4 regions of the Rhizobium sp. WW_1 genome follow, and region 3 is predicted to be linked to each of the others. Evidence: riboswitches for the same ligand, from Rfam matches in the RefSeq annotation. Region 3 holds a riboswitch; each other region holds the start of a gene.
What was found. Region 3 has a riboswitch for cobalamin ahead of BJ928_RS39600 (hypothetical protein). Riboswitches for the same ligand answer to the same signal wherever they lie in the genome.
Positions count from the first base shown of each region.

Region 1: it holds a riboswitch for cobalamin, as region 3 does, so the genes downstream of both, cobU (bifunctional adenosylcobinamide kinase/adenosylcobinamide-phosphate guanylyltransferase) here and BJ928_RS39600 (hypothetical protein) in region 3, are expected to answer to the same signal.
Region 2: it holds a riboswitch for cobalamin, as region 3 does, so the genes downstream of both, BJ928_RS07820 (ABC transporter substrate-binding protein) here and BJ928_RS39600 (hypothetical protein) in region 3, are expected to answer to the same signal.
Region 4: it holds a riboswitch for cobalamin, as region 3 does, so the genes downstream of both, BJ928_RS20520 (DUF1636 domain-containing protein) here and BJ928_RS39600 (hypothetical protein) in region 3, are expected to answer to the same signal.

Region 1 is NZ_RAIN01000009.1:226,713-233,956, forward strand. It holds gene cobN (cobaltochelatase subunit CobN) at 1-3,830, opposite strand, end outside; gene cobW (cobalamin biosynthesis protein CobW) at 3,840-4,889, opposite strand; gene cobU (bifunctional adenosylcobinamide kinase/adenosylcobinamide-phosphate guanylyltransferase) at 4,895-5,419, opposite strand; cobalamin riboswitch at 5,560-5,958, opposite strand; gene BJ928_RS25365 (chloride channel protein) at 6,139-7,244, shown strand, end outside.
Region 2 is NZ_RAIN01000002.1:77,371-84,614, forward strand. It holds gene BJ928_RS07815 (iron chelate uptake ABC transporter family permease subunit) at 1-514, opposite strand, end outside; gene BJ928_RS07820 (ABC transporter substrate-binding protein) at 518-1,534, opposite strand; cobalamin riboswitch at 1,698-1,952, opposite strand; gene BJ928_RS07825 (diguanylate cyclase) at 2,035-3,129, opposite strand; gene BJ928_RS07835 (hypothetical protein) at 3,598-4,002, shown strand; gene BJ928_RS07840 (PepSY domain-containing protein) at 4,223-5,596, shown strand; gene BJ928_RS07845 (copper uptake system-associated protein) at 5,659-6,585, shown strand; gene cyoA (ubiquinol oxidase subunit II) at 6,662-7,244, shown strand, end outside.
Region 3 is NZ_RAIN01000027.1:49,419-56,662, forward strand. It holds gene BJ928_RS35820 (methionine synthase) at 1-542, opposite strand, end outside; gene BJ928_RS35825 (DUF1852 domain-containing protein) at 568-1,551, opposite strand; cobalamin riboswitch at 1,874-2,084, shown strand; gene BJ928_RS39600 (hypothetical protein) at 2,183-2,494, shown strand; partial or broken gene BJ928_RS35835 (LysR family transcriptional regulator) at 2,497-3,300, shown strand; partial or broken gene BJ928_RS39605 (IS3 family transposase) at 3,339-4,070, shown strand; gene BJ928_RS35845 (hypothetical protein) at 4,304-4,897, shown strand; gene BJ928_RS35855 (hypothetical protein) at 5,202-5,900, shown strand; gene BJ928_RS35860 (hypothetical protein) at 6,056-6,496, shown strand; gene BJ928_RS35865 (hypothetical protein) at 6,827-7,244, opposite strand, start outside.
Region 4 is NZ_RAIN01000006.1:502,405-509,648, reverse strand. It holds gene BJ928_RS20540 (mechanosensitive ion channel family protein) at 1-1,628, opposite strand, end outside; gene BJ928_RS20535 (iron ABC transporter permease) at 1,910-2,926, opposite strand; gene BJ928_RS20530 (ABC transporter substrate-binding protein) at 2,989-3,948, opposite strand; gene BJ928_RS20525 (ABC transporter ATP-binding protein) at 3,969-4,748, opposite strand; gene BJ928_RS20520 (DUF1636 domain-containing protein) at 4,758-5,171, opposite strand; cobalamin riboswitch at 5,279-5,496, opposite strand; gene BJ928_RS20515 (FAD/NAD(P)-binding protein) at 5,687-7,102, opposite strand.

The DNA.
Region 1 (7,244 bases), on a different contig from region 3:
TGATCAACCACGAAAGCCTGATAGACGGCCTCGAAATGATGGTTGCGCACGGCACCCGTCGTCGCAGCGAAGGCGAAAAGATAATCCACCGTTGCCGCAATCTCGAAGGCGCCCTTGTAGCCATGGCGCATGATGCCATCGATCCACTTGGGATTGACGACGCGTCCGCGCACGACACGGCCGATTTCTTCCTCAAGCGAGCGGATCACAGGCCTTTCCGGCCTGGAATGATCGTTGTGATAGATCGAGGGGCGCGCGCCGCCGAGCTGCTCGGCCGCCGCAGCCATGCCGCCCTCGAACTGATAGTAGTCGTCGCTGTCGAGCAGATCGTGCTCGCGATTGTCCTGATTCTGCACGACCGCCTGGATCGACCGCAACCGCTCCTCGAAGACGCCGCGCTCGGCCTTGCCTTCTTCGCCGGCGCCATAGGCATAGCTGCCCCAGACGAGATAGGCTTCGGCCAGATCCGCACGCCGTTCCCATCCCTTCTCGTCGATCAGAGCCTGCAGACCGGCGCCATAAGCTCCGGGCTTGGATCCAAAAATACGATAGCCGGCGCGGCGGCTGGCAGAGGCGGTGTCTAGGCCAGCTGCTTCGAGCCGCGCGATCTCGCCACGCATGCGCGCCGCGATCGGATTGTCGCTCGCATCCTCCTCAAGCATGCCGACCGCACGGATCGCCTTGTCGAACAAGGCGATCTGCTCGGGAAAGGCGTCACGAAAAAAGCCGGAGATACGCAGCGTGACGTCAACACGCGGCCGCCGCAGCATGGCCGGCGGAATGATCTCGTAACCGGTGACACGGCGAGACGTCATGTCCCAGACGGGCTTGACGCCGATCAGCGCCAGCGCCTGCGCGACATCGTCGCCTCCCGTGCGCATGTTCGACGTGCCCCAGGCCGTCAACCCGAAGGAGACGGGCCATTCGCCATGATCCTGAACGTAACGGCGGATCAGCAACTCGGCCGATTTCTTGCCAAGTTCGTAAGCGGCCGGCGTCGGCACGGCACGGCTGTCGACCGAATAGAAATTCCGACCCGTCGGCAAGACATCCGGCCGGCCGCGCGTCGGCGCGCCAGAGGGTCCCGGTGGAACGAAACGACCATCAAGGCCTTTGAGCAGGGCCGAGATTTCAGCGTCGCCGCAGGCGAGGATGGACGGTTGGAGCTTCGAGGCAATCTCGCTGAGAACCATGCGGGTGTTTGGCCAGCTCTCGGGGCATGCCGTTTCGCCATCCACGAGTTCTGCGGCCAGAAGCTCGATGCGCTCGACGGTATCGCCCTGGGTGCGCCAAGGGGCATCGGAGATACTTTGCAGAATAGAGGGACGCGGGCCGGCCCATTCGGCGGCCATGTCGCAATCCAATGGGTCGAATGGTTTGCGTGGAGAGTTACCCCCCTCTGTCAGCTTCGCTGACATCTCCCCCACAAGGGGGGAGATCGGTGGGAGTATGCCGCCAGCCCCTCCTGTTTCATCACCAATCGCATCAGCGGATTCGATAGCAATTTGGGGCGATGTCGTGCCGCGAGCCACCAATCTCCCCCCTTGTGGGGGAGATGTCGCGAAAGCGGCAGAGGGGGGTATCACACCGTCAGCACTCTCCACGCCCTCGAACGCATCCCGAGCAATCGCCCGCTGCAGGCTCTGATCGCCACCCTCGCCCAGCCCGCGCGGCACTCTTGCCAGCGCCACCGTCAAATCCGTCAGTAGCCGCCCGGAAGGCGAAACGCCGAAGATGTGCAGGCCATCACGGATCTGCATCTCCTTGAGATCGCAGAGATAGGCATCAAGCTTGCGCAATGCCTCGTCTTCGCCCTCGCCCTTGGCGATGCCGGCATCCTGATCCAGCCCGATATCGGCGACGAGGTCGAGGATCTGCTTGCGCAACAGACGAATGCGGCGAGGGTCGCCGCCGGAAGCCTCGTAATATTCGTCAACGAGCGCCTCCAGATCCTTCAGCGGACCGTAGCTTTCAGCACGCGTCAAAGGCGGCGTCAGGTGGTCGATGATGACGGCGCTCGTGCGGCGCTTGGCCTGCGTGCCCTCGCCGGGATCGTTGACGATGAAAGGATAAAGGTTCGGCAGCGGCCCAAGAATCGCTTCCGGATAACAGACCTCCGAAAGCGCCAACGCCTTGCCCGGCAGCCATTCGAGATTACCGTGCTTGCCCATGTGGATGACGGCATGGGCATCGAAGGAGCGACGCAGGAAGTCATAGAAGGCGAGGTAGCCGTGCGGCGGCACGAGATCGGGAGAGTGATAGCTCTCCTTCGGATCGATATTGTAGCCGCGCGCCGGCTGGATACCGACAAGCACCTCGCCGAAGCGGGTAAACGGCAGGGCAAAGCCGCCATCGAGCGCGTAAGCGTCTGCCTCCGGCTCGCCCCAGCGCGCCGTGATCTCATCCTGAATCTGTTTGGGAAGCGACGAGAAGAAATCCTTGTAGTCGCTGAAGGAAAGCGTCTCGCGAACGACACGGCCATCATGCCCGGAATTTGTCGGGCCTTCCGCCAGATGCCGCATCAGCGCATCGCCATCGGCAGGTATATCGGCAACGCCATAGCCAGCCGCTTCCATCGCCTTCAGCACCTCGATCGTGCCGGCCGGCGTATCGAGCCCGACGCCATTGCCGAGGCGCCCATCGCGATTGGGATAGTTCGCCATCACAAGCGCAACGCGGCGATCGCTCGGCCGCGTATCACGCAGCCGCGCCCAATTAGCGGCGAGCCGCGCCGTATAGCGCATGCGATCTTCAAGCGGTTCGCTGGCGACGATATTGGCCTCAACCCTTTCGTCATAGCGGGCAGCGGCCTTGAAGGACACGGCACGGGCGAGAACGCGCCCGTCGACCTCTGGCAACGCCACGTTCATGCCGAGATCGCGGGCCGAAAGCCCCTGTGAGGACGCCTCCCATGCCTCTTTCGACGAAGCCGAGAAGATGGCCTGCAGAACGACAGCCTCACCCGTTTCCAGCACCGTCGGCTGGCGGTCCGCGCCTGGCGCCGAAACGGCAAAGCCCGTGGAATTAATGACCACGCCCGGCTTCAACTCGGTAAAGACGCTTTCGAGAATGCCGACGGAGACCGGATCTTTGAGGCTATAGGCAAAAACCGGCAGAGGCCGCATACCCTCGGTGACAAGCGCCTGCATCATGGCTTCGACAGGCTTCGTCTCACCACTCTGGACCAGCGCGCGATAGAACGAAATCGCCACAGTGGGAGGTTCGAATCCTGCAGGGACCGCCATCTCCGAAACGGAAACCCTCCTCCATTCCTCGACGCCGATCACGCCCCGGCCCGGCCACCAGATACCAGCCTTCATCAAGGGTGCGGCCGGCATGGGCTTCTCGGCGCCTGATAGCATCGCCTCGGCGTAAGCGAGAAATGCCGTGGAGTTCGCCTCGCCGCCCTCGATCAGATAGACCCAGAGCGCATTGAGATCATCGAGCGCAACATTGGAGAACGGCGTCAGCCCGGGATCGGGCTTCGAATCCCCCGGCAATACAGCAATCAACGCACCCTGACGCGCCGCACAGGCATGAAGCGCCTCCAGCGCATAATGAAAGTAGCTTGCTCCTCCCAGCGCCCGCACGATGATCAGCTTCGCATGCCGGGCCGTCCTATCGATATAGGTATCGACGGACATCGGATGCTTCAGGCTCATCAGGCTTGCAAGCCGAAGGGAACGGCCGCCCTCACCGTGAGCTGCGGCAATCGCCGCAAGCTCGGTGTCGGCGGCCGACAGAAAGACGATATCGCCGGGCGACTGCCCAAGGTCGATCGCCTCCTCGCCGTCGCTGATCGTTCCCTTCTGAGCCAGGAGGAGATGCATGGACTTCCCTTAGGCCAGCGCTTCGATCGCCTTGCGAACGATCGTCTCGTCCATTTCGTGCAGGCCGATCACGACAAGCCGGGTCGCGCGGGCTTCGCCCGGTGTCCAGGCGCGATCGAAATAGGTGTCGATGCGGCTGCCGACGGCCTGCAGCTGCAGGCGCATGGGCTTGCCGGGAACATCGACGAAGCCCTTGAGGCGCAGCACGTCATGCTCGGCGATCGCGCCCTTCAGCGCATCGACAAAAGCAACCGGGTCGGCAATCGGACCGAGTTCGACGACGAAGCTGTCGAATTCGTCGTGGTCATGCGGCGTGCCGTCCTCATGCTCCAGTTCGTGATGGGATTTGCGGTTGACGATATCGTCTTCCGTGCCGATGCCGAGACCGAGCAGAATTGCTGCCGGCACATCGCCGTTCTTCGCTTCGATGATCGTCGGCTTGCGGGCCGTGCGCGAGGCAACTTCGGCGCGGACGCGGCCTAGACCGTCACCATCGATCAGATCGGTCTTGTTGAGCACGATGAGGTCGGCGCAGGTCAGCTGATCCTCGAACAATTCTTCGATCGGGCTTTCGTGATCGAGTGAATCATCCTCGACACGGCGAGCTTCCACGGCGTCATGATCATCGGCGAAACGGCCGGCGGCAACGGCGGCGCTATCGACCACCGTGATGACGCCGTCGACGGTGACGTGCGTGCGGATGTCAGGCCAGTTGAAGGCGGCGACCAGTGGCTGCGGCAGCGCAAGGCCTGAGGTCTCGATGACGATGTGGTCCGGACGCGCATCGCGCTCCAGAAGTTTCGTCATGGTCGGGATGAAATCGTCGGCGACGGTGCAGCAGATACAGCCGTTGGTCAGCTCGATGATGTCGTCTTCGGTGCAGTTCTCCGCACCGCAGCCCTTCAGCACGTCACCATCGACGCCGAGATCGCCGAACTCGTTGATGATCAAAGCGATCTTCTTGCCGCCGGCATTCTGCAGGAGGTTGCGGATCATCGTCGTCTTGCCGGCTCCGAGAAAGCCGGTGATGACGGTGGCGGGAATTTTTTCCTGGTTCATATGCATCAACCCTTCATTTTCAGCGGCAGGCCCGCTGCGATAAAATAAACTTCAGCACTCGCCGCCGCGACCATCTGGTGCAGCCGGCCGGCATGATCGCGAAATTCGCGCGCCATGCGATTTTCAGGCACGATTCCCAAGCCCACCTCGTTGGAGACGAGAACGAGCCTTGATCGTGCTGTCGGCAAGAATGCAGTCAGGGCGGCAAACTCCGCCGCCATGTCGCGCTCCGCCATCATCAGATTGGTGACCCAGAGCGTCAGGCAGTCGACAAGCACTGCGTGCTGCTCCGCGTCAATCGCCGCAAGGCGAGTGACGAGATCCATCGGCTCCTCATGCGTCTGCCATTGATCGCCGCGGTCGGAACGATGCTGGGCAATGCGCTCGCGCATCTCGTCGTCCCATGCCTGCCCGGTCGCCACGTAATGACGGTCAAGGCCTGTATCCGAAACCAGAGATTCGGCGAATCGGGATTTGCCGGAACGCGCGCCACCGAGGACGAAAATGGCTCGGGAGGTCGAAGACGACATGCCTTATGCCCGCTCCCACGCACAAGCGAGGGTCGACAGCCTATAGCTGGAACCGGAAAACGGGCGTCTACACGCCGAAAACTCGTCTTGCGCCATGACAACCTCCGTGCTGGCAGCGGAACTTGCGTCCCAGAACAGGCTCTGTGCCCGGCACGCATGGCAGGTCTCCTGGCTCGCGGATAAGGCGCCGCGACGGGGCGGACCGAAACCGGTCGCCCCCGATCGTGCGCCAGCGGGTCTCTCTCGCCTTCCCGGCAATCCATCACGAAAAGGCGGACGATTCGTAGAATTGGAGGCGTCCAGCCCTGGTTGATCATGATGCCACGCCAGTGGCTTTTCCGGTTTGAGCCTGGCCCGCCCCGCTCGCCCCATGCGAACCATCGACGGATTAGACTTCAGACCGGACGAAAGACCCTGACCGCTCTACAGTCGCGGGGTCGGCTGTGATGAGAACGCCCGGCTTGGGTCCGTCCCGTCACATTCCCTTTTCATCCCATGCGGCGGATCGCCGCTCGGGAACCATTCGTTATATCGTCAATGATTAGGCTTTCACTTAGTTCAAGTCAATCAAGGGCATGGATGCGACCTTGGCCATCCTGATTGCGAAATCGGCGGAAAATTCCCGCAAAACCAACGGCTTTTTTGCCGTATTTCTTTGATGTTAGGAGTTTATAGAGGGTAAGTCCTCACATTGAGTAAAAACATATCGTCCGTTTCCCATGCTACAGAAATTCCAACCGCGACGCCTCGGCGTCTTTTCGGCCCTATTCGATCTCGCTCGGTTCAGGGCATTGCTGCGCCGTGGCGAGTTGGGACTCGTTTTCGCTGGCGCGCTGGTCGGAATAGCCTCCGGTTGCGCCGTGACGGCAATGAGCTATATCTCGCGCAAGCTGCACAGCGTCATCTACGGCATAACGGATTATGAGCGCCTGAGTTCGGCAGCAATGGCGATTCCCGACAAATCGGTATTGTTCATCGCGCCGGTCGCCGGCGGCATCATTCTCGGCATCCTGCTCTACATATTGTCGCGCACGCGCAAAAAGCCGATGGTCGACCCGATCGAAGCCAATGCGCTGCATGGCGGCCGCATGTCGCTCACCGATAGCATCATCGTTGCGGTGCAGAACCTGATCTCGAACGGTTTTGGCGCCTCCGTCGGGCTTGAAGCAGGCTATACGCAGATCGCCGCCGGCATCGCCTCGAAATTCGGCTACAAGATGCAGATGCGCCGCGCGGATCTACGCATGCTCGTCGGCTGCGGCGCGGCCGGCGCGATTGCCGCCGCCTTCAATGCCCCCCTCACCGGCGCCTTCTACGCCTTCGAGCTGATCATCGGCAGCTATTCGATACTGACGCTAACGCCTGTCGTCGTCTCGGCGCTGATTTCAACGATGATCGCAAGGCTGCTTGCCGGCGACGACTTCGCCATCGATATCGATCATTTCGGCGCCATCGTCCCGGCGGACTATCTTCCCGCGGTCCTGCTCGGCGCCTTCTGTGCCGGCATCGGCATCCTGATCATGCAGGGCGTCGCCTGGGTCGAAGAACTCGCGCGCAAAAGCTCGATCGCACCACCCTTCCGCCCTGCGCTGGGTGGCCTGGTCGTCGGATCTCTGGCACTGATCTCGCCGCAGGTCCTGTCAGCTGGCCATGGTGCGCTGCATCTCAATCTGTCCACGGACGTCACACTCGGCGCGCTGGTCGGGCTCTTCATCCTGAAATCCCTGGCATCGGCGGTTTCGATCGGCTCCGGCTTCAGAGGCGGCCTGTTCTTCGCCTCGCTGTTCATGGGCGCGCTGCTCGGCAAGATCTTCGCCTATTGTGC
Region 2 (7,244 bases), on a different contig from region 3:
TGAAAAGCTGCGAGCCGGCGACGCCGCAGAGAATGATGCGCTCGCTCGTGCCGCCGACGCCGGCGGCAAGCAGACCGACAAACAGGAAGGCCGCGACCGCGCCGAGAAAAGCGCCGCCGGAGAGGCCCAGAATGCCGTAACCGAGCCCGAGGATCATGATGCAGACCGCGCCGGTGGAAGCGCCGGCGGAAATGCCGAGCACATAGGGCTCGGCAAGCGGATTGCGCAGCAGGGCCTGCAAAACCACGCCGCACAGCGCCAGCGACGCACCGGCGCTCGCCGCGACAAGCGCGCGGCTCAACCGATAATCCCAGACGATCCCCTGATGGATCCGGCTGAGTTCGAAGCCCGTGCCGAACAAGCGGTTCGACACGGCCTTCGCAGTGGTCGACAGCGGAATCGAGATCTCGCCGATCGACACGGCGAGACTGATCATGAAAGCGAGGAGGACGACCGCAGCCATGGCGAGCGCCCAAAGCGCCCACCATGGCCGACGTTCTGCAACGAGGCTCATATTTTACTGTGCCAGACCGAAGGACTTGATGCCCTTGGCCAGGATTTCGATACCGTCGATCGTCCGGATGGTCGGGTTCATCGACTGCGCATCCATCATGACGAAATGCTTGTTCTTGACGGCATCGAGCTGGCTGGTGACGGGATCTTTCTCAAGGAAGTCGACCTTGACCTTCGGGTCGTCGGCCGCGTAGCGGCGGCGATCCATGGTGGCGATGACGATCACGGCTGGATTGGCCTGTGCGATCGTCTCCCACCCTACCAGCGGCCATTCCTCTTCGGTCGTGACGACATTGCGAGCGCCGATCGTCTTCAGAATATAAGCCGGGGCGCTGTTCTTGCCGGCGATATAGGCATCGCCGCTGACTTCCTTGCTGGAGAACCAGAACACGATCGGCAGATCCTTCGCCTTGGCTCCGGCAATCGAGGCAACAGCATCCGCCTCGCGCTTCTTCAGGTCCGCGATCAAGGCATCGCCGCGATCCTTAACGTCGAAGATCTGAGCGAGTTCATCGATCTCCTGGTAGACCAGACCCATCGTGAACAGCTCCTTGCGCACGCCATCGCCGCCATCGGTATTGACCTTGGCGACGCAATCCGTTGGGGCGACGTAGGTATTGATTCCGAGCTCGGAAAACTGCTGGCGCTTGCCCACGGAGCCCTGTGTGCCGACATGCCATTCGAATTCGGCAGCCACGAGATCCGGCTCCTTGCCGACCACGGATTCGAAGCTCGGATCGTTGTCGGCAAGCCGGGGGATCTTGGCATTGGCTTCGGCATATTGCGGCAGAACCGGGCCGACCCACACGGCCGTTCCCGCAATCTTGTCGGCAAGGCCGAGCGAAAAGAGGATTTCGGTCATACCCTGGCCGATCGAAACGATCTTGGCCGGCGCTTTCTGGAAGGTGACCTTCTCGCCGCAATTATTGATCGTGAGGGGATATTGGGTCGCGGCGAAGCCGGACGCGGCAAACCCGGTCAGCCCGAGTGCAAATGTAATGGTCGTCAAAAAATGGCGCATGAAAGATCTCGATAGGACAAGGAAACTGGGCGGTGTCAGCACAATCGCGCTCAGGCAGGTCGCCGCCGGTTGCGAAGATCCCAATCAAGGCCGAAAAAGCTCGGATAATGTCGAAGGCGCAGGTCAATCATTCTCTGTCCTTTCCGAGCATCCCCGCCCGGCTGATTGGATCGTGATCGACGGCAGGTCTCCTGGCTCGCGGATATCTGACGATCATCTGCCTTCCCGCAAGCTTGGCTGCAGTGGCATGGCTCAAAGCCTCTGGAGCGAGCCGGAAAAGGTCACCCCGGGATGATCGGCAATCCGCTTACAGTTGCGGGGGCAGCCACGGTCTAGGTCCCTCTTGGGTCGCCCTCACCGTGTTCCCTATTAATCCCCGCGGAGTCTTCCTTGGGGAACCGTCGCGTCCAGTTATTCCGGACGGACCCTTCCCGTCAAGAACGCATGGATAGTAAAGAGGAAGGGGCACATCATGCTCATTGCCAACGGCCCCAGCAATGCTAAGCCGCCTCGGCCTGCTCCACACGATTTCTTCCGCCCGCCTTCGCCCGGTAAAGCGCCTTGTCGGCGGCTTCGAGCACATGCTTGAAATCCGTGGTCGGCTCGAGCGAGCAAGCAATGCCGATGCTGACGGTGACATGGACGGCGTCCTGATCGAACATCAGCATCGTCGTCTCGATATCGCTGCGAATTTTCTCCGCAACGGCGGCGGCCGCCCTCATGTCGGTGTTCGGCAACAGGACGACGATCTCTTCGCCGCCATAGCGGGCCGCGATATCGGTTTTGCGCACGGTTTGCCGGATGACATCCGCCACCCGCGCCAGAACGGTGTCGCCGAAGGAATGGCCCCAATTGTCGTTGATTTTCTTGAAGTGATCGATATCGAGCATGATGATCGAGAAGGGAATGCGCCGCACACCGGCTTCCTTGCTGCATCGATCGCCTTCGCGCTGCAGCACCCGGCGGTTGGGAAGCCTCGTCAGCGGATCGAGGGTGGCTTCATTCTCCAGCGCGCGCTGGATGCCGATGCGATATTGCTCCCGCTGCAGCAGATCCGACAGCAGCATGACGCCAAGAATATTGACGATCGTCACCGGGAGCGCGGCCGAAAGGAGAAGCGCGCGCGCAACCACCCACGGCAGAAAGAGGAGAACCACGAGCGACGTGCAGGTCGCCAGGCCGAACAGGGCCGATCGTTTCCATCCCGTGCCGGTCCATTGCCGCGGCAACAGGCTGAGCGCATAGCCGGCGGCCGCGACGATCGCGATACCGGCAACACCGCCCATGGCGCCCATCCCGCCGACCATGAAGCGAAACAGGGCCATCATCGCGGCGGCCACGATCGTTCCCAGCAGGCCGCCGTAGATCGGTATGAGGACAAGCAGGATCGAGCGGCCATCCTGAATGACGCCTGGCATCCACTGTATGGGATCGCCCATCGACAGGATACCGACCAGCCCGAACAACAGCCCGACGGCAGCCGATTTCAAAGCGCCGCGCTCGACGATGCGGATCACCCAGGAATAGGCATAGACAATGATCGCCACCTGGCCGAGGACGCGAATGAGCGAGACCAAATGTGTTTCAATTTCCATTGCTATTCCCAGTCCTCGCGACTAGCCGTAACGAATGACCGGTATCGGCATAGTCGAAGTCGATGCCGGATACCATGCGATCTCCGTAAAATGGTTTACCAAGCCTCTCGCTGATTGGCGGCCTGGCGATGGTGTTCGGACGGGAATTGTGGGCGGAGGTCATCGTCGCAATCGAACTTCTGAAGCAATGCGTCTCAATATGGCTGTCTCCGGATTCTGTCATGCGAGCCAGGCGATATCGGGCGCGGCCGATAGATCCGAATGGTCAACGCTATCTGGCGCCGCGCGCCTGGCGATCAAGAGCTGCCGGTCAATTTGGCATTCCGCTGGGCGTTTCGACGCTGTCGGTGCTGCGCTGTCATCGATGTCCGCAAACTTTGCGGCGGCACGAATTGACGCATTGCGCTTGTAATGAGCCTGTCCTATGACTGCAACCTTATCCGCGGGATGCGGGTGGTGGGGACAAGAATGCGGAAGACAATTTCGCGTACATGGCAGTGGAGTGCGCGCATCGTCTGCGCCATGGCGCTGTTGCTTGTCGGCTTTGCCCATCAGCCGGTCGTCGCCACGGCGGATGAGATATCTCCCATAGAACTTGCGCAATACAGGCTGCCGGACGGGTCCCTGCCCATTCTCTGCATCACCTACAAGGACGCGGACGGCAAGGTGCATGGAAAAGCCTATGCGCCCGGGTGCGAAGCCTGCCGGATCGCTTCCGCCGCGGTTCTGCCCATACCTCCGACCGAGATTTGCGAACGCCTCGCCTCTCAGCGCGGAGAGACCGTCGTTGCAAGATCGGAAGCCTTCCATCGGCAGCTTTATCCACCGAACACCGGCCCAAGGGCGCCACCCATCCTCGACATCGTTGGCTGAACCGGCGTTGCGGCTTTTGTCGTGACGCCCGCCGTCAACGGCTGCCGTCATGCGCGACCTTCAAGTCGTGAAATCCGAGGATTGGTGTTTTCCGCAAAACTTCGCCGAACGAGCCGCTGCGGCCGCTCACGCGAAGCAGGCGCATTTCAAACGGCGAACAATCGCCGCCCCTCCCCGGATCGATCGCTTGCGGCAGCCCGCCGATCTTCGGAGGATTTTCATGTCTGCCTTTACCGCTGCTGAACCTGCTGTCGCAGCTACCCATAATATCTCACTCTATCGTGCAATCTGGCGCTGGCATTTTTTCGCCGGTCTTCTCGTCATTCCCTTCATGCTCAATTTGGCAATCACCGGGTCTTTGTATCTCTTCAAGGATCAGATTGCCGACACCTTCTATTCGCATCGCTATCTCGTTGCCGAGACTGGCACGATGCGGCAGCCGCAGCAGATCGTCGATGCCGCACTCGCAGCCTTTCCCGGCGCCCGCGCAACCTCCTATCATGAGGCATCGGCGCCAGACCGCTCGGCCTGGGTCACGGTCTCCAGGGACGGCCAATCGACCATCGTCTACGTCAATCCCTATGACGGCAGCATCCTGGGCTCGGTCGGCTCGAAGCAGGAGTTCGGCTGGGTCGTCAAGCGTATCCACAGCCTCGAATATTTCGGCGAATGGACCAACCGTCTCATCGAGATCGCGGCAGGCTTCGCCCTCGTCCTGGTGGTGACCGGTATCTATCTCTGGTGGCCGCGCCAGCAGGCCGGAGGCGTGCTCACGGTTCGCGGCAATCCATCACGGCGCGTCTTCTGGCGCGATCTGCATGCCGTGACCGGCGCCCTCGCAGGCGTCCTCATCTTTTTCCTGGCCTTCAGCGGCATGCCCTGGTCCGGCTACTGGGGCGCCAATGTCAATACCTGGTTGACCGCCCACAATTTCGGAACGCCGGCCGCACTCTGGGATGATGTGCCGAAATCGACGAAGGTCACGCAGGATGTCGTCGGCCGCGCCGGCTGGGTGGTCGAGAATGCGCCCGTTCCGCTCTCCGATATCGCCGCGGCGCAATCGGCAAAGCCGATCGGCCTGAACAGGGCCGTCCACATCATGCACGGTCTGGGCATGGTGGCCGGTTCAGACCTTGCCATCCCGACAGATGAAACCGGCGTCTATACCGCAAGTCACTATTTCGGCGATCTCGGCGAGGAGCGAACTGTCCATATCGACCAATATTCCGGCAAGCCACTCGTCGATATTTCCTACGACCAGTATCCGGCGCTCGGCAAGGCGATCGAATGGGGCATCAACGTCCATCAGGGACAGGAATGGGGCCTCTTCAACCAACTCCTGATGCTTGCGGCATGTCTTGCCATCATCCTTTGCTGCGTCACGGCCGCGACCATGTGGTGGAAGCGCCGGCCATCCGGCCGCCTTGGTGTGCCGCCGATGCCGCCGCAGAAAACGGTCTATGTCGGCCTGTGGCTCATCGCCATCATCTTCGGTGTCGCCTTTCCGCTCACGGGAGCCGCGATCGTCGCAATGCTGCTCCTCGACCAGTTCGTGGTTCGCTTCGTGCCGCCACTTCGACGTTTCTTTTCGTGACGAGACCAGGCGGAGCCGACGGCTTCGCCGCACCCTCCTCTTCCGGATCAAGGATATCGACCATGCTGAAACGTATTTTTGCTCTCGCCGCCTTCGGGCTGGCCCTCTTTTCTTCTTCCCTCGCTTTTGCCGACGACGTCAAAATCGGCAATCTCACCATCTCCGCGCCCTATGTTCGCGCCATGGTGCCCGGAGCTCCGGTCGGCGGCGGCTACCTGACCATCACCAACAAGGGCGACACCGACGACCGGCTGGTCGCTGCAAGCTCGTCGCGCGCCGCAACGGTCCAGATTCACGAGATGAAGATGGACAAAGACGTCATGATCATGCGCGAGCTTCCCGACGGCCTGCCCATCCCGGCGGGCAAAACGGTCGAGCTCAAACCCGGCGGCTACCATGTGATGTTCATGAAGGTCGCCGAGCCCTTCCTTCAGGGCCAGACCATCCGCACGACCCTGACATTCGAAAAGGCCGGTTCGGTCGATATCGATTTCCCCGTCGGATCCCTGGCGGCAAGCAAGCCAGACGAAGACGCAAAATCCGGTGACGACATCTCGGGCATGAAGGGCATGGACATGGGTGAGGCACACGTATCCGGAGATCCGCAACGCGATATCCCCGCGACGATGAAAGCATTGTTCGAGACGCCGGAAAAGCCGCTGGCCATTCAGCCGGTGGTCTCGCATGGCGACTGGGCGGTGGCCGGATGGGTGCAGGATGGCCGCGGCGGCCGGGCGCTGTTGAAGAAGGGCCTCGACGGATGGGCCGTGCATCTTTGCAGCGGCGACAGCCTGAAGAACGCCGACGCCCTGGAGAAGATCGGCCTATCGCGCGATGACGCACAGGCCATCGCCACCGATCTTGCCACCGCTGAGGCCAAGCTCGACGCCAAGACCCTGGCTCTGTTTTCGAGCTTCGAGGGCACGGTGATGATGGATCAGGCTGAGGCTGCCCATGCGGGAGGCGACCATGCCGGCCATAACAAATAGTCCCTTCAAGCACGACCGCAGTCCTTCCTTGCGCGGCTTGCCTGCGCGCTTGAAATCAGTCGTTGCTCTCAGTGCGATTTTGCCTCTGTCAGGTTGCAACATGGTCGTGCTTGCGCCCTCCGGCGACATTGCCATGCAGCAACGCAATCTCATCCTCATCTCCACGGTCCTGATGCTGCTGATCATCGTGCCGGTTATTGCGCTGACGCTCTTCTTTGCCTGGAAGTACCGACAGTCGAACACAAGCGCGACCTACGATCCGGAGTGGCATCATTCGACGAAGCTCGAGCTGGTCATCTGGTCGGCTCCCCTTGCCATCATTATCGCATTGGGATCGGTGACCTGGATCGCCACCCATCAACTGGATCCCTATCGGCCGCTCGACCGCATCGCGGCCGGCAAGCCGCTGCCGCCCAACGTCAAACCGGTGACCGTCGAAGTCGTCGCGCTCGACTGGAAATGGCTGTTTCTCTATCCGGATCTGGGGATAGCAACCGTCAATGAGCTGGCTGCGCCCGTCGACACGCCGATCAATTTCAAGATTACGGCGACATCCGTCATGAATTCGTTCTTCGTCCCGGCACTTGCCGGGCAAATCTATGCCATGCCCGGCATGGAGACGAAGCTGCATGCGGTTATCAACCGGCCCGGCGAATATC
Region 3 (7,244 bases):
GCTGGCTCGTCAAACTGAATGATATCGACACCAGCAGCCTCTAATTCCTTGGCTTCCTGATTGAGGATCTTGGCGAATTCCCATGCCAGCTTTTCACGGCTTTTATAGTGGGCATCATAGAGCGTATCGATCATGGTCATTGGACCGGGCAGCGCCCATTTGATGGGCTGCTTGGTCTGCTGACGCAGAAACTTGGCATCTTCGACAAAAACGGGCTTCTGACGCGACACAGCTCCGACGACTGTTGGGACGCTCGCATCATAGCGATCTCGAATTCTGACGGTCTCACGCTTCTCAAAGTCGACGCCGCTGAGGTGCTCGATGAACGTCGTGACAAAATGCTGGCGCGTTTGCTCACCGTCGCTAACAATATCGATACCTGCCTGTCGTTGATCGTCCAAAGACAAACGCAGGGCATCCTGCTTGCCCTCGATCAATTCCTCATCTTCCAATTTCCAAGGTGACCAGAGCTTCTCAGGCTGCGCAAGCCATGAGGGCTTCGGCAAACTGCCGGCGGTGGACGTGGGCAACAGTCTTTTCATGATAGCGACCTTATATTTCGGTTCGTCAAATAGCGTAATTGGCAGACCATTGCTCAAGAATGGTCTTGTATGGTTTGATGAAGTGCTCCTCAGCAAATCTGCCCTGCTCGATAGCCAACCGGCTACGTTCTTCTCGATCATAGACAATTCGAGTGAGTGAATAGTCCTGGTGCTTCAGGCTCGGCTGATAACATGTCCCGGCAGCCGAATTGGCATTGTAAATCTCGGGTCGGTAGATCTTCTGAAAAGTCTCCATCGTGCTGATGGTGCTGATCAGTTCAAGATTGGTGTAATCACCAAGCAGGTCGCCGAGAAAATAGAAAGCCAAAGGCGCGACGCTATTCGGCGGCATGAAATAGCGAACCTTTAGTCCCATTTTTCTGAAGTATTCATCGGTTGAAGAGAATTCATCCTGGTGGTATTCGATACCCAACACCGGATGCTGATTTTCAGTTCGGCGATATGTCCTGCTGCTTGACGCGCTCAGGCAGATAATCGGCGGCTTATCGAAATTTTCCTTGTAGGCACCTGAATTCAGAAAGCTTTTGAACAGCTTACCATGCAGGTCGCCGAAATTATCCGGAATGCTGAAATCGGGGCGGTTCTTGTTGTGCTCTGGCAACACGACGCTGAAGTCGTAATCTCGCACGTAAGAGGAGAAGTTGTTCCCCACAACGCCCTGAATGCGTTCATTCGTTTTCCGGTCGACGATGTTCGTTTTCAATACCTCAATTAATGGGAAGGCATTACCGTCGCCTTCAGCACCGATATTCATTTCAACGGAAATGATCTCAAGTTCGACAGAATAACGATCTGCATTTGGGTTATCCCAATTCGCCAGGGCGTTGAAACGGTTGTCGATCATCTTCAAGGCGTTCCGCAGATTCTCCTGACGGTTCGCCCCTCTCGCCAAATTGGCAAAATTAGTGGTGATCCGCGTGTTCTCTGCGGGGCGATAATCCTCATCGAAAGAAATTCGCTTTATATTAAACGTAAATTCTTCGTTCATCGCGATCTTGCGCTCTAAATTCCGAGATAAAACCTGCATTACTGTTTTCCCTTTCGAGATTTTCCTAATTGTATGTTCCGGTTTTCTCGGGCGTAATTCGTCACACCCTCCGACATTAGGAGCGGTGCGTGCTATGTAGCTGAGGGATTGATCGACTAAAAATGGTTTTATCTCATTGAAGCATGAGCCATCTTCATCATTTCGCGGTCGAAGCGCTCCAGCCGGAATTCAAAGACGTCGCCTTTCCCAGTGCTCATAATGGGCAGCCACTCGCCTCAAGCTTGACTTTTTACAGACATCTTGACCCCTTCGGCGACATGCGGCATTGGTTCGTCGTCGTGGTTCTGCGGACGAAAGTCCGGAGCTAAGAGGGAATTCGGTCAGGGATCTTGTGAAGACCCGAAGCCGAAGCTGCCCCCGCAACTGTGAGCGGCAAGCGAAGGTCCATCCATGTCACTGAGGCGTGCCTCGGGAAGACGGACCATAGCAATGACCCGCAAGCCAGGAGACCTGCCGCGATAGATAACGTCCACGGGCGGGGTGTCCCGGTGTGCCGCTTTTGCGATCGGCATTCCCGTGCCGTCGCCTTTGCGTCATGTCAGCACCTTACCACAACACAATGGCAGTGCCGATGACAGAGACCACGACGATAGCAAAAACTGCCCAGCATGGCTCGATAGCCAGCCTTATCGATATCGCTTTTCCCGAAGATACGAACCATCACGGCACCCTTATCGGGGGTACCGGACTTGTCGAGCGCGCAGGCCGCAGCTCCATGTCCATCGAGACAAAATTTCGGTCCGAAAACCCGTTGACGGGCAACTGGCATAATACGGTCACCCGACACTTCAGGATGGTGGCGGTCTGCAAGGATCACCGGCCAGCTTCCGTCCACGGTCGTGGTGCGACCGGAGCCGTTCCCCTTGAGCAGAGGCGGGCATAACCATGCTGGACAGGCAACATCTGTCAATCCTGCGCGAAGTCGATCGCTTGGGCAGTCTGACGGCGGCAGCCGAACGGCTGAATGTGACCCAGTCTGCACTCAGCCATACGATCCGAAAGCTCGAAGAGCGCTATGGCGTGGCTGTGTGGGAGAAGGATGGTCGTAATCTTCGCCTCACCGAGGCCGGGCGTTACATTGTGACGCTGGCGCAACGCATTCTACCGCAGATCGAAAGGGCTGAGGATGTCTTGTCGGATTATCGCTACGGTCAGCGAGGCTCTCTGAAGATCGGCATGGAATGCCATCCCTGCCATCAATGGCTGATGGGCGTCACAAAACCCTATCTGGTGGACTGGCCGGACGTGGATCTGGAACTGACGACATCATTTGCCTTCGGAGGGGTGGCAGCTCTGACGGGATACGAGATCGATATCCTGATCACACCGGATCCGATCGAGGCGCCGGGCATCCATTATCTATCTGTGTTTGACTACGAGCTCGTGCTTGCCGTACCGACCGATCACCCACTCGCGCGCAAGGACTACGCCGAACCAGCGGATCTGCTGGACGAAACTCTCTTCACCTATCCCGTGCCGCCGGAGCGATTGGATGTATTCACGCAGTTTCTAGCTCCCGCCAACTGCCGTCCGCGACATCACCGGAATGTTGAGACCACGGAAATGATGCTTCAGCTCGTTGCGGCCGGTCGTGGCGTCAGCGCCATTCCGAACTGGCTTGTACGTCGGGAGGCTGCCGAACTCGGCGTTCGTCCTGTCCGGATCGGAAAGAGCGGAATAGGTAAGAGTATCCATCTCGGTCTGAGAAGCGGCGACGAAGCCGTCGATTTTATAGCTGGGTTCCTAAACACGTCGCGCCAGACATCAGCTTGACGCGTCTGTGCCCTTGTCCTCCTTGCCGGAATAGACCTTGCCGATCGAACTCGGCGAGGTCTACGGCTATCAAAGACTGTATGACTATCGTCTCGACCGAGGCGAGATGCGTTGCCCGAACCGGGCTGCGCATCTGACCCGTCTTGCCGGAGTTAAGGCGCAGATCTGTTGCAAACGTCGCTGGCGCCTGGGGCGGCAGGACTTCCATCGTTGTAGATAATGCGCTCAACCAGCAATTTGACGTAGAAGTTCCGGATAAGGACTGGGTCACGGGCGTCATATTGCAAGCGCTGCTGATGGCGGTGTCGAGGTGCAAGCCGAAGGGTCAGATGTCGATCCACTCGGATCAGAGCTCGCAGCTCACCCGCATGGACTGGGCCTCGTTCGTCAAGCACCATAACCTGGTTCACTCGATGAGCCGACGGGTTAACTGCCATGACAATCCTGTGGCCGAGAGCTTCTTCAATCTTCTGGAGCGTGAACGGATACGCCGCAGGGGTTGCCGGTCACGCAACGAGGCTCGCTAGGACGTGTTCGATCACATCGCGACGTTCTGCAATCCGAAACGCAAACACGTCAAAAACGGGATGCTGTCACCGGTCGGCATCGCGAAGCAGCAGAAATTACAACCCAGGGGCGTCTACGAAGCGCTGGGCAATTTCCATAACCGGATCCCGTGTCCATAATAAGTACACACGCGTCTATTCGAAGAGAAAACTAGTTCACGCAAGCGCACGTCGGGATATGACTCGGGGTAACGAAGAAATGTTAGAGCGTGTCTATGCAAGCAAACAATGTTCCGCCAACTCAAAGTCGTAGGACATCGTTAAACCTGTTGCGTTGCCTTATATTAGCCTTCGTCCCTATGCTCTCACATTCGGCCTCGGCCCAGTCCTCCGACCAACTCTGCATCAACAACATGGTGGACGTCGACCTCAAGACCGTCGCTCTCTATGAGGTGGATACGCCGACCGGCATCCACTTCGTTCATGGTCCTGAGGCAGGAAGTTGCCCTGCTGCGAACGACGTCTGCCAGCAGCGGGCCCGCCTCGTGAAAGGCAATCAGGTTGTCGTCATAAGCCGCTTCGGCGATTACGCGTGTGCGATATACGTTGCAGCGCGTAAAGGTAAGGCTATCGCCACTTCCGGCTGGTTGCCACTTTCGGCTTTGAAGACTATCGAGCCCTCGCCCCACTGGGCCGGTCATTGGATCAGTGATGACAGCGATGCGACGATCGATGTCGTGGCAAAAGACGACGCCAAAATTGGGATCGATGGCAACGCGACATGGAACAGCAACCCAATCGACGCGCAATCAGGTCAGTTCGGTGCAGTCATCTCCCCCCAAGGCGCTTTCGTCTCCTTTACCGATGGCGACAATATAAAGACTGCCTACGCGAATTCAGCGTGCACAATTAAAGCTGCTCAACTCGGCCCTTATCTTGTCATCACGGACAACCACAATTGTGGTGGCTCCAACGTCACCTTCTCAAGCGTGTACGTTCGAAAATGACGGCGTCCAAAACCGGCAATCACGTGATTATAGAAAGAGCCGAGGAGCGGCGAAGCGCAATGTGTCGCAACTCTCACATTCCTTAGCGGCATGATCGAAAAGGCGTAGGAGATCATGCGATCGATAAAATCGTCCACGATGGCCGACAACGATGGATAGTGGAGAGAATCACGTTTTGTATCGGGGAATGACCGAAAAGCCGATGCAAGAATATGTTGCACGCGTATCCTTACATCGAGTTTTGGCGCCGTTGTTGCCCATGATCATGGGGTCGATAGACGCTAGTCCGTGATGCAGGGCTTTCTTGCTCGACCGCGGTCGAAAGATTTTCGAAACGAAGCGATCCACAAAGTGGTCGCCCTCCACAAGGAAAAAAGCGATCATGCGCTTGAGACTCCTCTCCCTAATCGCGGCTTTGCTTTCAACTCCGCTTCTCGGATACGCAGCGACTGCCGGATTGCCGGGCGCGAACGCCAGCGCCGCTGACGTCGTGAGATTTACGGTCGACTACGAAGGCCATGCCGCCGACGCGGACGAATTGCTCCGAGGCGCCAGTCGTTCACCGACGAAGATGGAAACGATCCTGTTTACGCATGATTTCCTTGCGAGTTGGTACGCGCTGAAGGCGAAGGAAGCAGCAAATCCCGATGCCGTCTCGGCGCCCAATAGCACTCCGGGAATCGACAATATAACGAATGGTGAGACTGACTATCTCACCAGCGCGGACTCCGACGATGGCGGTGCCCATCCGGTGAAATTCAAGGACGTATCCGATAAGCTCAACGGCGTCATGGTCGCGATGAACTATAACGCGAACGGCTCTTATTCTTGCTTGTTCTTTCTAAAACCGGAAAATGGCAGGCTTAAGATTGACGATATTCTGTTAAGCCCCTTCTCTGGCGGAAATTTCAATCCATGGACCCTGCATCGTCCCGGCGTTTCTCCGGGCGTTCGGCAAGATGTTGCGAAGGCGTTGAGTGACGGTAAATCAAATGGCAAATAGGGGAGATTGGGTCACTCCTCCGAACCGCGCTGCGGCGCAGCAGCCCTTGCAGTTAGCTCGCCGCGCGCTATCACGGCATATTCATTGGACTTTAAATCCCCGGCCGGTGGTCTACCGACAGCAGACAGGCTGCACAGCAACTTTGGAGGAACTGAATGACTGATGTAATGAGAGCGGCCGGTGCGTTGTTGCTGACAGTCGTTGCCCTCGCCGGGTGTGCGCCCACCGCACAGAATGGATTTGCTGGTAATACCGGCGCGGCTTCAGCCACCGCCGTCAATTATGACGGCGCGGTCGCCGAAATGAATAGAATGACCGAGATGGATCGGCAGAGAGTAGCCCAAGGGTTGGCATCGCCAGAAGTAATCCCACTCGATATCGAGAAAGCAAAGCTGGCGACAGAGGCCCAGGCGATAATCGCGTCGGGCGACAAGGCGAAGGCCCGCGCATGGTCGGAGCGTGTACACGCCATCGACGCGCGCCGAAACGCCATCAACAAGCAGTTTACGATGGCCTATTTCGCTAAGCATCCTCCCGTCGACACCCCTGCCAATTGCAGTTTCGACCCCAGACTGGGCTGCCGCCCAACCTATTGAGAACTCCGCGCCACGAGAATGGAAGGATATGACCGTCATTTCTCGACCCAGGTCTTTCTGCTGTCCGATGTTCCTTCAAGCTCGGCGGTCAGCCGGTAATCTTTCCGAGGCAGCACCACCAATTGATTCGTGTGCGTTCTGTCTTTCCTGCAGCCTTGCCATGATTGCGGAGGCCAGGAGGTGAACGGCATCTCGGGATAGCCGCCGCCGTCCGCGATTAGCGTTGGGTCCCGCTGCTTGTTACCGGAACCATGTCTGACCTGATGCGCGAAACCAACACGGTCTTGGAATTGGGCTCGCCCGCCTGCCGACCAATAGGTTTTCCCACCATCAATCTCCCACTTTTGAACGGAGCTGGTTTGACGCGGCATTTCGCAACCCGAACCACAGTCCCGAGGCAACGCAAGCCTGCCACAAAGGAAAGAACAAGCATGACATGGTCAGTGAATATCGCATCTGAAACACCCCTTCCGGCCAAAACGCACCACCGAAAGTGCCAGCGATTACCATAGGCCATCCGGAAAATCGGATATTTCGGCGCCTAAGCAGAACCCATATGACGATTGCCATGAAGGCTGCACCTATGAGGCCGCCGATGGCGCCACTCATCGCGTAGTCCGTATATTGCGGGGTACTGTCGTCGCTAAGAAGAAAATCGACGCTACCCGCTGCCAAAACAAGAGCGACGGCGGTCGAGGCGATAAGCAACGCAAGTAGCCCAACACCACGACCTCCGTTTTGCGCCGTG
Region 4 (7,244 bases), on a different contig from region 3:
GTAAACAGCCTGTAGGCGATCAGTTCCAGATCCTGAATATGGAATCCCCAGGACAACAGGATCAGGGGAATGCCCGTCAGGAGGGCGACGGCATAGGTCGCAAGCCCCGCTGCAAGCCCACCCTGGTCAAGGGCGACCTCGCCGAGCTGGAAGCGATTTTCCAGAAACCGCCCGATGATCGTCTCGGCAAAAACCCCTTGCTTGGATACGGCCTTGCCGAGCTGGAAGCCGAGATACATGGTCGCCACGACCGCGCTCGTCACGATCATCTGCGTTGCCATGAAGCGCGCAAGTCCGACGTAGCCGATGAACGAGATGAAGATCACCGATATGCCGAGAATGCGAAGAATGATCGCCATGCCATGCGGCCACCGCCGGCCCGGCGCATCCGGATCGCCATTCTTGGCCAGCATCGGCGAACCGAAGGAAGCTGCAATCAGAATGAAGCCGATCAACAGCGCCGCGAGAAAGCTCTTCGCCACGGTCACGACAATCGGCGAGCCCATGGACTCGCTGATGCGGTCGAAAACATAGTCCAAGCCGTTGACCACGGCCATGGCCTGTAGGCACCAGGTCAGCGAATGCGCCCCCTTGTTCGACAGCTTGACCAGGCGCCAATGCGGCCGGAACGGCGCGAAGACGGCGTTGCTGAGGCGGCCGACGAAATAGACGAGGCCGATGAAACCGAAGAGCGCCGCCAATATCGGCGCGATGTCGGGCCGCAGCACGTTGAAATTGGAGAGGAAGAAGAAGGATGTGACGAGAAAAGCCGCCAATGACAGCGTCCGGATCAAGGTCGACCAGAAGGCGACGGAGAGCCGGCTGATATAGGGCGGATCTTCGACGGCCTCGTCCTGCACATAGTAGCGGCGGAAGAGCCGATACCCACCGGAGAGAAATATCAGCGCCGCTCCGATCGACAGGCAGACGGCAGCCAGGAGCGATGCAAGCTTGGCTTTCAATACGAAGCCGATCCAGCTCGTCACCGCACTGCTGAACTTGACGCCTTCGTCGAGGAGGGCCGCCCCCGCATCGTCGAATGTCGTGGCGGAAATTTCCGTCCGCTTGAACAGCGTCTCGGTAAACAGCTTTCGGCGCGCCTCGATGAACTGCATCGACAATCGATTGGTCTCCGCCGTCAGATTGTCCGCATCGAGGATGACAGCGCTGATCTGCGAGCGCTCGGCATTGAGCCTATCGCGCTCCTGCGTGACGATCGGAGCCTCTGGCGGCTGGCCTTCCTTGGGGGCCGCGCCGAGCTGCGTCAGGCGCGCATCGATCTCGGTGGTACGGGGTTTCAGGCGCGCGGAAATTGCAGCAACCGTCCGGTTGAGATCATCGACCTGGCCGGATAGCGCCACAAGCGTTTCATCATCCAATGTCGCCTGCTTGGCTGCGTCCCGTAGCGACGTATAGGCCTTCTTCGCCTTGCCGAGATCGGCAACGGCCGCGTCCAGCAGCCCGTTTGCCAGCTGCGTGGGCTGCTGATCGGTTTGCTGTGAAGCCTGGGCCGGCTGCTGATCCTGCGCAAAGGCATGCCCGCCCGCCAGCGGATTAACGGCCGCAAAAATACCCAATGCCAGCAGCAAAAGGGGCAGCAGAAGAAGACGAGATTTCAGCGGGCGCAAGCAAAGCTCCTCGTTGCACGTAAAGTCGCAGGCAGTGGATGACCGAAATCGCCGCAAAATGGAGAGCCGAGTCGTCCTATAGTGTGATTGCGAATTCCATAGTCTTTACGCGTAAGCCTTGTAAGACAAAGAAAGGCGACACAAAGGCATTCTAACTGCTTATCCGGTCTCAAACCTTACGCGAAACCGGGCATCGCTCGCCCTCACCCGAAGACGACATGTAGGACCGGTCATTGCCCGCCCGGAAATAGGCCAGGAAGACGCCTTGGCAATGGGTGGATCTATGCGCGCCCGCTTCGCAGGATCAGGATGAACGCTATCCCCCCGACCAACCCGGTGACGACGCCGATCGGCATGTCCTCCGGCGCCATGATCAGCCGCGCGACGATATCGGCCCAAATCAGCGCCAGCGCGCCGAAAGCGGCACTCAGCGGCACGACGCGCACATTGTCGCCGCCGACGATCAGCCGCACGAAATGCGGAACCATCAATCCGACGAAACCGATGGCGCCCGAAAACGCGACCATGACGCCCGTCAGCAATGCCGTGACGACGAACAGCAGCAGACGGAACCGCACGACGGGAATTCCAAGCGTGACAGCCGTTTCATCGCCCATCGCAAGCGCATTGAGTTCCCTCGTCTTCGGCAGAAGCAAGGCGAGGCAAAGCAGCAGAATGCCGGCTGGATAGATCAGGTGCTGCCACTGCGCCAGTCCCAACCCGCCCAGCATCCAGAAGACAACGGTATTGGCCGCTCTCGGATCGCCCAGAAAGATCAGGAGGTTACCGAGTGCGGTGAAGACGAAGGCGACCGCCACGCCCGACAGGACGAGCCGATCGGCCGAATGCGATCGTGTCAGGCGCGTCGTCAACCCCACGGCCGCGGTCGCGAGCAACGCGCCCGTGAAGGCGAACAACGGCACCGTCAGCAGACCGAGGATCAACCCGGTATGCAATAGCGCCAGAATGGCGCCGAACGCCGCCCCGGAGGATACGCCAAGAAGATGCGGGTCCGCCAATGGGTTTCGCGTCAGCGCCTGCAGGACGGCACCAGTGATGGCAAGCCCCGCCCCGACGAGCGCCGCCAGCACGACGCGCGGGAAGCGGACATCCCAGACGATGCTTTCCTGGCCGCTGGACCACGTGACCGGAAAGCTGCCTGCATGCAGCTTGTTGCCGACGATCGACCAGACGGTGGAAAATGGAATGGAGGCCGAGCCGAACGACACCCCGGCGGTAATCGACAGGATGAAGCCCGCGGCAAGCAGGAGGATCAGAATGGAGAGGTTGAGGCGCATATTTGGATCTTGAGGAAGAGATCCGCCCGATGATCGACCGGACGGATCTGCATTGCCGACATTTACAGCGCGCTCGGATGAAACGCCTTGGCCAGCGTGGCGATGGCCTCGATATTACGCGGCCCCGGCGTCGCCTCGACATAAGGCAGCACGACGAAACGGTCGTTCTTCACCGCATCGATGTTCTTGAAGGCCGGATTGCCCTTGAGAAAGGCGATTTTCTGCGCAGCGGTCACCTGGCCATAATCGACGATAACGATCACTTCCGGGTTCTTCTCGATGACCGGCTCCCAGGAGACTTCCGTCCAGCTCTTCTCGACGTCATCCATGACGTTGACGCCGCCTGCCGCCTCTATCATCGCGGTCGGAATGCCGTAGCGGCCCGAAGTGAACGGCTTTTCCTCGCCGGAATCATAAACGAAGACGCGGGTTGGCTTGTCGACATGGCCGATCTTCGCCTGAATCTCGGCAAGCTGCTTGCGATAGCCGGAAACGAGCGCTTCCGCCCTGTCCTCAACGCGGAAAATCTTGCCGAGGTTGAGGAGATCCACGAACATATCGTCCATGGTCGGCTTGTTCTTCTGCATGACGAAGATGCAGGATTCCGTCAGCTCATAGACCTTGATGCCGAGGGGAGCCAGGGTTTCCGGCGTCACCTCGCCACCCACCTTCATGCCGTAATTCCAGCCGGCAAAGAAGAAATCCGCATTGGCACCGAGCAGCACCTCCTTGCTCGGATATTTCGGCGACAGCTCCGGCAGCTCTTTCACGCCTTCGCGCAGCTTCTCGTCCAGCGTCTTCCAGCCGGAAACGCCGGTATAGCCGACCATACGATCCTGAAGCTTCAGCGCCAGCATCATTTCCGTGAGGTTGACATCATTCGAGATGGCGCGCTCGGGCGCCTTGTCGAAAGTCACGTCGCGATTGCAGCTGCGCACCGTGACGGGTTCGGCCAGCGCCGCGCCCGCGAGCAAGCTTCCGAGAAGCAAGACTGCTGCAGAAGAGGATATGCGAGAAAACATGAATGACTCCAATGATCTAACTATCGAAGAGAGAATGAAAATCGTTGCGGGCCGTTATCGGTGCGATGCAGGCGGGCGCCGACACGGAATGCGTTCGATACGTGCTCGACGGTCAGGACTTCGGCCGGTTCGCCCTGCCCCGTGAGCCGGCCGCAATCCATAACGGCGACCTGTGTCGCGAAGTCTGCTGCAAGGTTGATGTCGTGCAGCGTCGTGACGATCGTCGGCCCCAGCCCCTTGAGCAGTTCCAGAATTTCGAGCTGGTGCCGGATATCGAGGTGATTGGTCGGCTCGTCGAGGATGATGAGTTCCGGCTCCTGGGCTAAGGCGCGTGCGATCAATGCCCGCTGCTTTTCGCCGCCTGAGAGTGACGCGAATTGCCTCAGCGCCAGAGATTCCAGCTCCAGCCGCGCCAGGGCCCCGGTCGTCACGTCATGGTCGCGATCGTTCCAGCGCGCCATGCCCTTGCGATGCGGGATGCGCCCCATCAGCACCACATCGCGGACGCTGAACGGAAAGCTGTCAGGTGTTTCCTGCGGTACGACGGCGATGCGCTGCGCGACCTCTCGCGGGCCGATGGACCAAAGATCGACGCCGTCGAGGCGCACCGAACCGCGCTGCGGCTTGAGACCGCGATAAAGGCAGCGGAGCAAGGTTGATTTACCCGCCCCGTTCGGACCGATGATAGCCAGCCGGGCGCCGGCTTCGACGGACAATGTGATGCCGCTGATGATGGGCATGCCCTTCTGGGCTCCCCAGGTGACGCCATCGGCGTCCAATCGCGCGCTTCGTACGGACATCGTCGGCTCCTATTGCAACGGCGACGGCTGGTATTCGGCCGCAACGATGGCGGCGGGGATGCGCGCAAGCGTCTTGCCGCCGAGCGCGCTTGGGCGTTCGCTTTCGCGCGTGAGCCCGTCGGGTCGATCCTGATAAAGCCGAGCGAAGGCAACGAGGGCGCCGATATCGGTCGCGTCCTCGATGTCGCCGAAGAGATAGGTCGCTTTCGCCCTCGCCTGAAAGGCGACCGTGCATGGCCGCTCGCAGCCTGCCATGCAGACACTGCCCGAGAGGCTGAAATCGTCGGAAAGTGCTTCGCCTGCCTCGGACATGGCCGCTTGCAGGTGTTTCAAGAGATCGAGGCCGGGCCGGCACGGCCTGTCGACGTGGCGGCAATTCGTGCATACGGTGATCCGATGCATCGCCTCTTTTGCTTTGTCCATGAGATGCCTCCCGGAGATTTCGCCGGAGGCACAGTCAATAGAGGGCCGGCGCGCACAACGGCGCCTTCGCCCAACCACTGATTTTCCATCGGAACACCCCGTCCGTTGCAGTTGATATCCTCGATGGCAGGTCTCCTGGCTTACGGGTCACAGCCCGTTCGCGCCTTCCCGGCATAAAGCCAGTGGCGTGCTGCGAACGCGCTCTCCGCTTACAGTTGCGGGGGCAGCCACGGTCTTGGCCCCTGATGGGTAATCCGCACCGTGTTCCCTTTTCAGCCGCCATCGGGATCGATCCGCAGGCGGCACCATCGGGGCTATTCATCTCATAGAAAACAGGGGTGGGCAACGGCGATGTCATAAGTGATGTCGTTTGTCCTGAGGTCCGGTTGGGCAATAGGTTTCCGTTACGTTATTACATAACGGAAGACAAGAAAAATTTGCGCCCACGCGCCATCTCCGCTGCAAGGCGAAGCGCGTCGCGGCCTTGATCTTGGAGAGAAGACGTTGCGGAGCGGCTACATCGCCTTGCAATGCGGATGGAAGCGCTCCGCCACATCCTCGGCCGCGGCATAGGCCTGCGTTACGATCTCCGGTACGAGATCGATGTCAGGGAGGCTTCCAAGCCCCAGAGGACCGATGGCAAAGAGGCCCTCCGTCGCGTAGCCATTGACCTCGAGTCCGCCTGTCGCATCGACGGCGAGACCAAGACCCAATTCGTCCGGCACCGCAAGGCCGGCATCGATAAGGCTGCGCAGCAAAGGCGCATTCAGATCGGGCGCCTGGCATCGACAGTCGATCACATCGTCGGCATAGAGCTGCTCGGTCTCCTGCCGCCCTGCGGGCCGCAAAACCAGTCCGGTCGGCGTCCGCCGAATGAGATGACCACGCCGTAATTGCGTGTTGCCCTCGGCCATCTCCTGATTCAGACGAACATGCAGCGCTTCGGGCAACCGGTTGCGATGGCTGTCGTAAAGCGCCCGAAGATGGCGGTTGAACTGCTGCTTCTGGCCGGCCGGCAAGGAGCGCCACAGCGATCGCGCATGCTTGCGCAAACCATTCATGACGGATTGCCAGCTCTGGCCGCTCGCCTCCGCCTCCGCACAAGCCTTTCGGATGAAGCGAACGATTTCGCTGAGCTTTCCGGGCATCTCGTCGGCGGGGAAGACCGGGTCGGCATTGCTGCGCGTGTGGCTCTGCGGCAGGAACCCTCGCCGCGAAACGATGGTGATCTGCCCCGTATAGCCGCTCTCTCGCATCTGCAGCAGCCGGTCGACGACGCGCAGTCCGCTTCCGAGCAGGATCGTATGCGGTCGTGACACGAGACGACGAGCGCGCACGGCCGTCGGAACGGTCACAAGATCGCTTGCCTGCGTTTCCTGATCGGCAACGCCGTAGCCGGTCGCCAGCACCACCATATCGAATGGCGCATTGGCGGCGCCATCGCTTTCCACGACGAAGCGGCCACCGCGAACACGTCGGAGTGCGAAAACCGTCTCGCTGCTGACCTGCACGGCAACATCACGCCGCGAGGAGAAGGCTTCCGAAAAGCGCTGGTAGACATAGTCGCTGAAAATGCTCTTAGGCACGAAGATCTGCAGGAAGCCGGGTATTGCCGCCGGAACGGCACTACGGAAAGGCGCGTTGCTGGAAAGCCATTGATTGAAGTCGTCGGGATCGCCGGCGGAGACGGAAAGATCGCGAACGCGGCTGTTCAAGATTTCGCTGCTATGACCGGAGGCCAGTGCCTGACCACCACTGACGCTGGAATTGGGGTCGAAAAGCTGCAGATGGAAGGGAAAGCGCACCGTCTTCATCAGGGCGATGGCCATCATCATGCCGGAAAAACCACGACCGATCACGGCGATGCGCGGCATCGCATAGGGCTGCGCCGTCGCGTTCGTCCTCGCGGAAAAGAATCCCTGAACCGTCATATCAACTCCTGAGTCAAGAGGTGGTCGATCATGCCTTTCTTGGGGCTTGCTCACTCTACGGGCCCAGAAACACAAACTCCGATTTCTGGGACTCGGCAATCTCGGAACCGCGGCCGGCAGAATGCATGAAAGCGGCTTCAGT